Linked DNA regions of Gluconacetobacter diazotrophicus PA1 5. The protein of the gene in region 1 binds, or shares a complex with, the protein of each later gene. Links are inferred from orthologs where the notes say so. Each region holds a gene or a part of one and is shown on either strand. Other genes may lie near its edges.

Region 1 (7,883 bases):
ATGTTCGCCCGCGTGCTGGACTTGCCGGGCGGAATGCGGATCGGCACCATCCATGCCTTCTGCCAGTCCCTGTTGCGGCGCTTTCCGGTCGAGGCCGCGATCAGCCCGCATTTCACCCTGGTCGAGGACACGGATGCCCGCATCGCCATGGGCGAATCCGTCGAAGCCGTGGTCGGCGGCGGCGGGCCGGCGGTCGCGATCCTGGCCAGCCAGATCGGTGCCGGGGATTTCGCCGCCCTGATCGGCGGATTGCAGGCCCGGCTGCGGCAGTTGCAGCCGGTCATCACGGCGCTGGAGCAGGACCGCGCCGCGATCGAGGCCGCGCTGATGCGCGTGCTGGGCACGCGCGGCCGCGATGCGGACGCGGTGCGCCGCGCCGCCTGCGCCGTCCCGGACGAGGAGCGGCTGCGCGGGATGCTGCGTATCGTGGCCGAACAGGCCTCGACCGCCGTTCGCGCCAAGGCCGTCGCGATGCTGGACTGGATGGCCCTGGCGCCGGACGCCCGCGCCGCGCAATGGACGCGTGGCGCGCGGCCCTGTGAAGCAGGACGGCGAACCGCGCCGCCGGGGCGGCCCACGCGAAATTCGACGAAACGCAGCCGCAGATCGGCGACGCCCTTGCTGGCCGAGGCCGAGCGGATCATCGCGGTGGACGAGGAATGCCGGGCCATCGCCATCCTGCGCGTCAGCCAGGCCCTGCTGGATGTCGCGGTGCCGGTGCTGCATCGCTATGGCGAGCGCAAGCGCGGGCGCGGCCTGGTCGATTACGACGACCTGATCGAACGGACCCTGGACCTGCTGAAGGACCCGGGCGCGGCCTGGGTGCTGTACAAGCTCGATGGTGGCATCGACCACCTGCTGCTGGACGAGGTGCAGGACACCTCGCCCGACCAGTGGGCGATCGCGGGCGGCCTGACCTCGGAATTCTTCGCCGGGGCGGGCGCGCATGATGACGGCGCCCCGCCGCGCACCCTGTTCGCGGTCGGCGACTACAAGCAGTCCATCTATTCCTTCCAGGGGGCCGATCCCGCCGCCTTCCGCCATTGGCGCCAGCGCTTCCGCCGCCAGGTCGAGGATGCGGGCAGGATGTGGAAGGAACCGGCGCTGACCGTGTCCTTCCGCTCCACCGCGCCGGTGCTGCGCCTGGTGGACAGCGTCTTTTCCCTGCCCGACGCCGCGCGCGGACTGGTCGAGCCGGGCGGGGGCGTGCCCGGCCATCTCTCCGCCCGGCCGGGGCAGGGCGGGCGGGTCGAACTCTGGCCGCTGACCCCGATCGACGAGGCCGGCGAGGACGCCAACCCGTGGGCGGCCCCGCGCGAGAATGCCGGGCAATCCACCGCCGCCCAGCGCCTGGCCGATTCCCTGGCCGCCTGGATCGTGGCGGAATTGCGCCGCCCGCCCGAACCCGGGCAGGCCCCGCTGACGCCGGGCGACGTGCTGGTGCTGGTGCCCCGGCGCTCCAATTTCGTGCGGGCCCTGATCCGCGCGCTGAAGACGCAGGACGTTCCGGTGGCGACGCTGGTGCGCACCGGCCTGGTGGACCAGGTGGCGGTGCAGGACCTGATGGCGCTGTGCGACGCGCTGCTGCTGCCGCAGGACGACCTGACGCTGGCCTGCGTGCTGACCTCGCCACTGGGCGGGGTGTCGGATGACGGGGTGATGGACCTGGCGGTCGGACGCGGCGACCGGCCGCTCTGGGCCGTGCTGCGCGACCGCCATGCCGAACGGCCGGACTGGCGCGCGGCCTGGACGATGCTGGATGCGCTGTTCCGCCGCGTCGATTACGCCTCGCCCTACGGATTGCTGTCCGAGGCGCTGGGGCCGCTGGGCGGCCGCGCCCGCCTGCTGGCCCGCCTGGGTCCCGAGGCCGCCGAGCCGGTGGACGAACTGCTCTCCGCGGCCCTGCGCTACGAATCGCTGCATCCGGCCTCGCTGCAGGGGTTCCTGCACTGGCTGCGCGCGTCGCAGGAAACCGTGAAGCGCGAACCCGACGCGGCGGCCGACATGGTGCGGGTCATGACCGCCCATGGCGCCAAGGGATTGCAGGCCCGGCTGGTGATCCTGCCCGACACGGTGGGCACGGCGAAGTTCGACGGCGGCCTGGTCTGGGCACGGGACCAGCCCAGCGGCCTGGACCTGCCGCTGTGGGTGCCGCGCGCCGAAATGGGCATCGGCGTGACCCGCGCGCTGCAGCAGACCATCCGCGCCGCCGCGATCGAGGAATATAACCGTCTGCTCTATGTCGCCCTGACCCGGGCCAGCGACCGGCTGGTGGTCTGCGGCTGGCAGCAGAAGCGCATGGTGACGGACGAAAGCTGGTACATGCTCTGCCGTCGCGGCTTCGAACAGGCCGGCGCCGAGGAACGCCCCTTCGACCTGGGGTGGGAAGGCACTCGCCTGGTGCTGGAGGAAGCCCCCGCGCGCCTGTCCGGCGCCCCCGCCGCGCCCCGATCCCGGCCCGAGCCCCCCGCCGTGGCGCTACCCGCCTGGATGGGCCGCGCGCCGGACTGGATCGCCACCCCGCCCTCCGCCGAGGCGAAGCTGCTGCGCCCGCTGGTGCCCAGCCGCCCCGACGATGCCCCGCTGGGCCCGCAGCCCGCCGTGCGCTCCCCCCTGGCCATCGCACGCGCCCGCCGCCCCGCCGCGCGCGAACAGGCCCTGCGAAAGGGGCAACTGGTGCATGCGCTGCTGCAATACCTGCCCGACCGGCCGGCGGCCGATCGCGCCCGGGTCGCGCGCGACTGGCTGTCGCGTACCGGGCATGGCCTGGACGCCGCCGAACAGGCACGCATCGCCGCCCAGGTGCTGGCGGTGATGGACGATCCGGCCATGGCGCCGTTGTTCGGACCCGGCAGCCGCGCGGAGCAGCCCCTGGCCGGCATCGCCGGCGGTGCGGTGATCGTCGGCCAGGTCGACCGCATGATGGTGCGGCCCGGCGACGTGCTGCTGTGCGATTTCAAGACCAACCGCCAGCCGCCGGACGACGCGGCATCGGTGCCCGTGCTGTACCTGCGCCAGATGGCGTCCTACCACGCGCTGCTTGGTGCCCTCTATCCCGATCGCCCTGTTCGGTGCACCCTTGTGTGGACCGAGGACGTCCGGATCATGCCCTTGCCCGATTCGCTTCTGGCACATCATGCTCCGGGTCAGGCCTCAGGCGGGCAGACGCCCGAAGGACCATAATCTTGATAACCGGGCCGTCCGGCGCCATGTCCGGACGGAAGCCGCCATCGGAAACCCGAGGAGTGATGTGATGAGCGAAAACACCGTGGCCGTCAGCGACGCCACTTTCGAAAGCGATGTCCTGAAGGCCGAAGGGCCCGTTCTGGTGGATTTCTGGGCCGAATGGTGCGGCCCCTGCAAGATGATCGCCCCGGCGCTGGACGAGATCGGCGCCGAGTTCAAGGGCAAGCTGACGGTGGCCAAGGTCAATATCGACGACAATCCCGGCACGCCGAACAAATACGCCGTGCGCGGCATCCCGACCCTGATCCTGTTCAAGAACGGCCAGCCGGCGGCCACCAAGGTCGGGGCGCTGCCCAAGAGCCAGCTCAAGGAGTGGGTCAAGAGCAGCCTGTAAGGAGGCTTGGGGCTCCGCCCCAAACCCCGCCAAAGGGCAGTCGCCCTTTGGAAACCCGATTGTTATCAAATGATTGGGGTGCAGGGCCTCAGGCCCTGCCGGGTCCGGGCAGAGCCCGGCTTTCAGGCCGACCAGCTTGTCGGTATGGCGTGGCAATGCGACAGGCCGGCCCGAAAGCCCGGGCTGCACAGCGTCGCCAGTTCGGCGGCGTGCTCGTAGGTCGGCATCAGCCGTTCCAGCAGCGCGTTCTTCGCGGTGGCCGGGTGGAAATAGATTTCCGACAATCCCTCGGGCAGGTGCGCCGCCAGGGCGGCGATCCGCTCGGTGGTCATATGGCCGCTCCAGGCGATGCCGAAGCACCAGTCATTGGTGCGCAGCCCGGCCCGGTTCGCCTGATGGCGCAGCAGGCCGGTCCAGCGGCGCAGGGCGGCGGCGCCCATCGAATCGCTGTACGTGCCGGCGGCGATCAGCGGTTCGGGCGGTTCCAGCGGCACCCGTACCGCCGTCAGCCCATGGCGCAGCCCGCTGCGGATCAGGTACTGCCCCACGGTGGGGTGCAGGTGCATGTGCTTGTGTGCGTTGGCATGGTCCAGCTTCAGTCCCGTGCGGGCGAAGGCGGTGAACTGCGCCTCGATCTCGGCGGCCAACTGGCGGCGCACATCGGGGCGGAAGAAATAATTGACGCCCAGTTCCATCTGGTTGGACGGAAACTGCCCGGCGGAATCGACCAGCAGCGGAATCTCGGCGGGCGGCAGTATGGCCGGCCCTTCGATCACCACCAGGTGCAGCCCGACATGTAGCCCCGGCAGGCGCCGTGCCCGCGCCACCGCGTCCGCCACCGCCGGTCCCGCCACCATCAGGCTGGCGGTGGACAGCAGCCCGTCGCGATGGGCGATTTCGATGGCTTCGTTGACCTCTTCCGACAGACCGAAATCGTCGGCGGATACGATCACACGCTTCATGGATAGGTGTCGCCGGGGGAAAGTCCGCCGGGGCCTGGGCCCCGGCGGGTGGGCTCAGGCCGCGCGGCGGTCGCGCAGGAACTGGAAGAATTCCACGCCCTCGCGCAGGCGGCGCTTCATCATCTGCGGGCTGCGCACCATCTCGCCGACGATCGAGGCGATCTTCGGCGCGCGGAAATAGAATTTCCGGTAGAATTCCTCGACGCCGTTGAAGATTTCGCTGTGCGACAGATGCGGGTAGTGCAGGGGGGCCATCTGCACGCCGTTCTCGTCGATCAGTTCCGCGTTGCTTTCGTCCAGCCAGCCGTTTTCGGTCGCCTGCTTGTGCAGGAACGTGCCGGGATAGGGCGCGGCCAGCGAGACCTGCAGCGTGTGGGGATTGATCTCGGTGGCGAACCTGATCGTCTCCTGGATCGTCTCCTTGGTCTCGCCGGGCAGGCCCAGGATGAAGGTGCCGTGGATCTTGATTCCCAGTTCGTGGCAGTTCTTCGTGAACTCGCGCGCGACCTCGACCCGCATGCCCTTCTTGATGTTGTGCAGGATCTGCTGGTTGCCGCTCTCATACCCCACCAGCAGCAGGCGCAGCCCGTTTTCCTTCAGGACTTCCAGCGTCTTGCGCGGCACGTTGGCCTTGGCGTTGCACGACCAGGTGACGCCCATCTTGCCCAGTTCCTTCGCGATCGCTTCCGCGCGCGGCAGGTCGTCGGTGAAGGTGTCGTCGTCGAAGAAGAATTCCTTGACCTGCGGGAAATACTGCTTCGCCAGCCGGATTTCGGCAGCCACGTGTTCCGGGCTGCGGGTGCGGTAGCGATGGCCACCCACGGTCTGCGGCCACAGGCAGAACGTGCAATGCGACTTGCAGCCACGGCCGGTATAGATCGAGATGTACGGGTGCATCAGGTACCCGATGAAGTAATCCTCGATCTTCAGGTCCCGCTTGTAGACCTCGGTCACGAAGGGCAGGCTGTCCATGTTCTCGATCATGGCGCGGTCGCGGTTGTGGACGATCGTGCCGTCCTCGTTGCGCCACGAAATGCCGTCGACCTCGGCAAACGGGCGGCCTTCAGCGATTTCCTTGATCGTGAAGTCGAATTCGTTGCGGGCGACGAAATCCACCGGCGCGGCCTTCAGCAGGCTTTCCTCGGCCTGGACGGCGACCTTGGCGCCGACCATGCCGATCTTCAGCGCCGGGTTGGCGTCCTTGAGCATCTGCGCGACCCGCACGTCCGATGCGAAGGACGGGGTCGAGGTATGCATGATGACCAGGTCGCGGTTGCGCACGTCCTCCAGGATCGGCTCCATCCCCATCCGGGCCGGCGGCGCGTCGATCAGGCGGCTGCCTTCGACCATGGCGGCGGGCTGCGCCAGCCAGGTCGGGTACCAGAACGACCGGATTTCCCGCTTGGCCTGGTAGCGCGACCCGGCGCCGCCATCGAAACCGTCGAAGGAAGGGGGTTGCAGGAATAATGTTCTCATCATGATACGCAAATCCTCGGGCGGGGGGACATCGGTCCGGCGCCGCCATTCTTGGTCTGTCTTATGTCGTGTGGGGTGCGTCAGTCGCCCGGCACGACAGGATGGGATGGAGGCGTCATAACCGAATGTGGCGCGATATGCATCGTCTGTCCACGCCACGCGACACGCGTGCCGCTGACGCTGCCGACCATGATCGCGGCGGAAAGCCAGTCGCGTAGCGGCAGCAGCAGAAGCGGGACCAGGCTGCGCTGCGCCAGCAGCCGGTCCATCAGGAAGGCGCTGGCCGCCCGCACCGCCCAGACGGTCAGGAAGACCGCCCAGGTCCAGCGCGCATGCGGTTGCAGCAGGACGGCAGCCGCCGCCCAGAACAGCGGAAGCTGGATGGCGGACGCGGCATAGCCCGCCGGCTCCAGCGTCTTGACCGTCCGGCCCCAGCGCAGTTCGTGAAGCATGACGTCGTTGAAGGTCGGCTCGCCCACCGTGGTCCAGGTCATGCAGGGGGCGATGGCGATGTGCAGCCCGTGCTCGCGCACCAGGCGGCCCAGCATGGCGTCGTCGGCGATATGCGGTGCCAGCGCCGCCAGGCCGCCCACCGCATCCAGCGTCTCGCGCCGCAGGGCCATGGTGGCGCCCAGGCAGTCCTGCCGCCCCAGATAGCGCGACAGCATGACCCCGGGCAGGAAATTGTGGTTGATCTGGCATGCCGCCAGCAGGCGCGGCAGGCTGCGCGTCGCCGGCAGGCCGGCATACAGCGTGGTGGCCAGGCCCACGCCCGGCCGCGCCAGCGCATGGACGACATGCCGCAGGTAATCCGGCGCCACGTGGATGTCGGAGTCCGAGATGACCAGCACGTCGTGCCGGGCCCGGGGCAGCATGTTGATCAGGTTGCCGATCTTGCGGTTGACGCCATGGACGGCGGGATCGACCACCAGGGCGATGTCCAGGCCGGGATGGCGTTCCCGCAGGCGCCTGACGATCGCGATCGCCGGATCGCCGGCATCCTGCACGCCGAAGACGATCTGCATGCCGGGATAATCCTGGGTGCAGAAACTCTCCAGCGCCTCCTCCAGCAGCGGCTCGTCGCCATGCAGCGGCTTCAGGATCGTGACCGGCGGCAGCGTGCTGTCCGGGGGAATATGGCGTTCGCGCCAGCGGAATCGCGCGACCAGTGCGGTCCCCAGCGTCGCCTGCACGCATCCGGCCGCCGCGACAAGGGCGGCAAGACCGGCGGGTGAGGCAAGGGCGTGCAAGGCGAACATCATCTTTCCGGCAGCGGGGGCACAGACAAGGTGACCAGCGATTGGGCGCCCAGGAATCGGGCGCGCACGGCCACCGGGTGGATCACAGGTACAGGTGGGCTCCGCGGGTCATCAACCCTCGGAGAACGCCTTGACCTTCCTCTGTAGCAGGGAGATCAGGTTCTGCACATTCCCGGATGCGAGCGTCGAACTGAAATCGGACCGCTGCGCCGCGACCTGGCTGATATGGGCTTCCAGCAGGACGTCCACGATGCGCCAGCCCTGCGGGCCCGACCGCATGACATAGTCGATCTCGGTGGGGTCCGAATCGTCGGCCGCGCCGATATGGGTGGTCACGATCTGGTCGCTGCCGACCGGCGACGGGCGCGGGGTGGGGTCGATGGTGAACCGTGCGTTGCCCCCCGGCTTGAAGCTGGAAATGTACCGCGCGACGGTGAACTGGCGGAACACGCCCAGCAATTGCTGCTTGTCCGCGTCGGCCAGGCCGGCATAGCGCAGGCCCACCGATGCGCGCAGCACCGTCTCCAGGTCATAGACCTTGTCCACGACCGGACCCAGAAGCTGCGCCCGCTGGTCGAAGCTGCCGCTGTGGGGGGCCTGGATCTG
Region 2 (4,586 bases), 2.5 Mb from region 1 along the record:
CCTGGCCGTGGACAGCCCCGGCGGATCGGTCAGCGGGGGCGAGGCACTGCATGACGCGGTGGCCCGTTTCGCGGCCCGCAAGCCGGTGGCGGTGACGATGGGGGGCCTGGCCGCTTCGGCGGGGTACATGATTTCGGTGCCGGCGCAGCGCGTGTTCGCGGTCCAGTCCACCCTGACGGGGTCGATCGGCGTGATCATGGAAGCACCGGACGTGTCGGGCCTGCTGGACCGGGTGGGGGTCAAGGTCGATCAACTGGTCTCCGGCCCGATGAAGGGCCAGCCTTCGGGAACGCAGCCCCTGTCGCCGGAAGGGCGGCAGATGCTGCAGGGGGTGGTGGCGGACCTGTTCGACCAGTTCGTCACCATGGTGGCCGACGGGCGGCATATGCCGGTCGAACGGGTGCGGACCCTGGCCGACGGCCGGCCCTATACCGGCCGGCAGGCGCTGTCGCTGGGACTGATCGACCAGATCGGGGACGAGCGCGACGCCAAGGCGTGGCTGACCAGTACCCGGCACCTGAGCGGGACGATTCCGGTCGTGGACCTGAAAGTGACGACCGGGCAGGGCTGGATGCACCGGATCACGCGCAGCATGCTGGGCGTCGTTTTCGGTGACGAGTGGGCAGGAAGCGTGCTTTCGCAAGGCGTTGCGCTTGACGGGGCTGTTGCGATCTGGAAACCTTGAACACGATCTCGGGAGGGGAAGGATGACCAAATCGGAGCTGATCGCCGAACTGGCTGCGGCGAATCCGCACCTTCTCAGCCGCGACGTGGAATTGATCGTCCAGACGATCTTCAGCGAGATCAGCGCGGCGCTGGCCCGGGGGGACCGTGTGGAACTGCGCGGCTTCGGGGCCTTCACGGTCAAGAAGCGTGACGCCCGCACCGGACGCAATCCCCGCACCGGTGAAATGGTGGCGGTGGATGAAAAGGTCGTCCCCTTCTTCAAGGCCGGCAAGGAACTGCGCGAGCGCGTGAACAACGGCGCCCCCGCCGAGGACTGAGGGAACGAAGGACGGTCATTCCTTCGTGTTCCGGTTCGTCCTGCCGAATGTTCTTGATATGTTCCAATTGCTGCTGCTACGGGTTCTTCTCTATGGAAGAAGGCGGGCCATGAAGGGGCGCAGGATGCGGGACGTGATCTCGGGTCTTCTGGTAGTGTGTATGGCACTGGGTGCCGGCGGTCCGGCATGGGCGCGGGACGGGCAGCGCCATGCCCATCGTCGTACCGGTCTGGCGGCGCATCTCTGTGCGACGCATGACGCCGTCATCACGACCCCCGGGCACAGGTTGCGGGCGGTCGGGCGGCGTCGCTATTTCGCCCCGATCGGGCAGGCGATGTATTATCGCGATACCTCGCGCCGGTGCCAGTTGCGACGCACGGCGCATCGGCATAGCTGAGCGGGACGGCACGCCGGGGCAAAGCCCCGGCTTTTCGCCCCAAGCCGCTAAAGCGGTCGGTGGGCCCGGTCCGGTCCATCAGGCGGCGCCAGGTGGAGCGTGCCAGGGCCAGCAGCGGATTGGCCGGCGGGGGATTGGATCGTGCAGGCGCGGCCTTGGCCACGGTCCGGCGTTCGTCCTTCTGGTCCATCCAGCGATCCAGGCTGACGCCGGCCTTGGCGGCGCGGCGGGCCTCGTACGCCTGCTTGGCTGTTCCGTTGCCCTGTGTGCCTGTGCCGCCGCCGGCCATTGTCCGTTTTTCCTGTTGCATTCGAATGCTGCCTGGCTGGATGCGGACCTGTCAGTGACGGCCGTTGATTTCGGCCAGCAGGAAATCGCGGAAGACCGCGACGCGCTTCGATGTGCGCAGTTCCTCGGGATAGACGAAATAGGCATCGACCGTCGGGACCGTGACGTCCGACAGGATCTTGACCAGATGCGGGTGCAGGACCGCCGCATAGGCCGGGATCGACCCGATTCCGACGCCGGAGGCGATGGCCTCGGCCATGGCCGGCAGGCTGTTGACCTCGATCCGCGCGGGGCGCTTCTCGTCCGCCGGCACGCCGGCTTCGGCCAGCCAGTTGATGTGCGGCACCGGCGGATGATAGCCGCCGAACAGCACCAGCTTGTGGCTGGACAGGTCGTCCAGCGTCGCCGGGGTGCCGAATTCCTCCAGATAGCCGGGCGAGGCGTAGATCGGCAGCGGGAAGTCCGCCAGGTGGCGCTGGACCAGGTCGGGCTGGCGCGGCGGGTGCATCCGCACCGCGACATCGGCCTCGCGCATGCCCAGATCCAGGTCGTTGTCTTCCAGGATCAGGGTGATGCTGATGTCCGGATTGGCGTCCACGAAACGATGCAGGCGCGGCGTCAGCCAGCAGGTTCCGAAACCGGTCGTCGTGGTCACGCGCAGCCGTCCGGCGGCCTTTTCCTTGCTTTCGGTCAGCAGGGACTGGGTCATCGCCAGCTTGGAAAAGACCTCGCGCACCGTCTGGTTCAGGGTTTCGCCCTGTTCCGTCAGGATCAGTCCGCGCGCGTGTCGGTGGAACAGGGGAACCTGCAGCGCTTCTTCCAGCGCCGAAATCTGGCGGGAGACCGCCGACTGGCTAAGATTGAGTACGTCACCCGCGTGTGTGAAGGACCCTGCTTCGGCCACCGCATGGAAAATACGGAGTTTATCCCAGTCCAACGCTGCATTCCGATCCTGGCTGGAGAACCTGTCGTTACAATCTGGTTCTGGTGACGGAAATACCCGATCCGGTCAAGGATTTATGGTATTCAGTGCGACATTCCCGCCAGGTAACGTTCCGCCTCCAGCGCGGCCATGCAGCCGGTTCCCGCCGCGGTAACGGCCTGGCGGTAAATGCGGTCCTGCACGTCTCCGGCGGCGAAGACGCCCGGCACCGACGTGCGCGTGCCGCCCGGGTTGGTGACGATATATCCCTCGTCGTCGGTTTCGACCTGGTCCTTGAAAACCGCCGTGTTCGGGGCATGCCCGATCGCGACGAAAACGCCGTCGACCGCCAGGTGTTCGTTCGTGCCCGATGAAATATCGCGCAGATTCAGGCCCGTGACGACGGGCGGGGTGCCGGTGGCCACGATCTCGTCCACCACGCAATTCCATTTCACCGTGATCTTGGGGTGGGCGAACAGCCGGTCCTGCAGGATCTTTTCCGCGCGCAGGCTGTCGCGCCGGTGGATCAGGATCACATGTTCGGCATGATGGGTCAGGTACAGCGCTTCCTCGACCGCCGTGTTGCCGCCGCCGATGACGGCGACGGTCCGGCCGCGATAGAAGAATCCGTCACAGGTGGCGCAGGCCGAAACCCCGGACCCCTGGTATTGGGCCTCGCCGGGAATGCCCAGCCACTTGGCCTGTGCCCCGGTGGCGATGACGACCGAGCGGGCCAGGTAGACGTCACCGGAATCGCCGACCAGGCGGAACGGTTCGCCCGCCCCGCCGTGACCCTTCAGAGTGCATTCGGTGATGATGTCGTGGATGATCTGCGTACCCACATGCGCGGCTTGGGCCGCCATCTGTTCCATCAGTTCGGGGCCCTGGATGCCGCGGGCGAAGCCCGGGTAATTATACACGTCGGTGGTGATCATCAACTGTCCGCCCGGCTGCAGGCCGGCCACCAGGATGGGCTTCAGGTTGGCGCGCGCGGCATAGATCGCGGCGGTATAGCCGGCGGGGCCGGCGCCGATGACAAGAAGGTCGGTGGTATGGGTCTGGGTCATGGACTCGGGCGTCGATGTGATCACAATGCAGGGGATATGGCCGTCCAATGCGCTGGACACAAGGCGCGCGGGATCTGCTGCGCCCTTTTCGGCAACGGGCGCATGCCATATCCTGCGCGCCATCAGATTTGGGACGGAAATGACTGAAGTGATGGACCTGGATGCGATTGACCGTCGGATCGTAGCCGAACTCCAGGCGGATGGCCGCATGACGAACGTGGAACTGGCGCGCCGGGTCGGTATTTCCGCCCCGCCCTGCCTGCGGCGCGTGCGGCGGCTGGAGGAAGAAGGGCTGATCCGCGGCTACCACGCCGATACCGACGCCGCCCTGCTGGGCTGGACGATCACGCTGTTCGCCCTGATCGGGCTGGACAGCCAGAAGGAAGCCGTCCTGACCGCGTTCGAGACCCAGGTGGCCGAATGGCCCGAGGTCCGGGAGTGCCACATGATCCGGGGCGGCGGGGACTTCCTGGTCCGGCTGGTGGCGCGCGACGCCGCGCATGAAAACCAGTTGACCCGCCGCCTGACCGAAAGCCCGCATGTCAGCCGGGTCCAGACATTGCAGACCATCCGCACGGCGCTGAGCCGCGCCGGCGTGCCCGTGCAGCCCCCCGGCGCCGGCGGCATGGGCGTGGCAGGGACGGACATGTGAGCATCGTCCTGCCCCCCGTCGATGCACCGCCGGCCACCAAGGCGCGGCCCGACACGGTCCGGCTGGCGGCCGATATCAGCATCGTGGTCCCCTGCTACAACGAGCGCGCGAACGTGCGCCCCATGGTCGCCGCCCTGTCCGCCGCCCTGGCGGGGCGGGAGTGGGAGGTCATCTTCGTCGATGACAACTCGCCCGACGGCACGATCGACGAGGTCCGGTCGCTTGCGGAATGCGATGGCCGGGTGCGGGGCATCCT

Evidence for each region.
Region 2: the proteins of trxA (region 1) and trxB are in contact, whole or in part, in a crystal structure (PDB 1F6M), measured with the Escherichia coli proteins. The link is inferred for Gluconacetobacter diazotrophicus PA1 5 from one-to-one orthologs.

The regions. Positions count from the first base shown.
Region 1 is NC_010125.1:728,850-736,732, forward strand. What follows is about bases 2,076-4,916. They hold trxA (thioredoxin TrxA), read left to right. Parts: upstream 2,076-3,253; coding sequence 3,254-3,580; downstream 3,581-4,916. Other genes in these bases: addA (double-strand break repair helicase AddA), read left to right, coding at 2,076-3,183; hpnK (hopanoid biosynthesis-associated protein HpnK), read right to left, coding at 3,703-4,542; hpnJ (hopanoid biosynthesis associated radical SAM protein HpnJ), read right to left, coding at 4,597-4,916. In the rest of the region: more of addA, read left to right, coding at 1-2,075; more of hpnJ, read right to left, coding at 4,917-6,021; bacteriohopanetetrol glucosamine biosynthesis glycosyltransferase HpnI, read right to left, coding at 6,099-7,277; GDI_RS03430 (ABC transporter substrate-binding protein), read right to left, coding at 7,389-7,883. UniProt on the Escherichia coli protein: Participates in various redox reactions through the reversible oxidation of its active center dithiol to a disulfide and catalyzes dithiol-disulfide exchange reactions.
Region 2 is NC_010125.1:3,244,085-3,248,670, reverse strand. Bases 1,698-4,586 are described here. They hold trxB (thioredoxin-disulfide reductase), read right to left. Parts: upstream 3,679-4,586; coding sequence 2,716-3,678; downstream 1,698-2,715. Other genes in these bases: GDI_RS14950 (Lrp/AsnC family transcriptional regulator), read left to right, coding at 3,818-4,330; GDI_RS14960 (LysR family transcriptional regulator), read right to left, coding at 1,742-2,626. Also shown: signal peptide peptidase SppA, read left to right, coding at 1-685; ihfB (integration host factor subunit beta), read left to right, coding at 708-1,004; GDI_RS19310 (hypothetical protein), read left to right, coding at 1,030-1,401.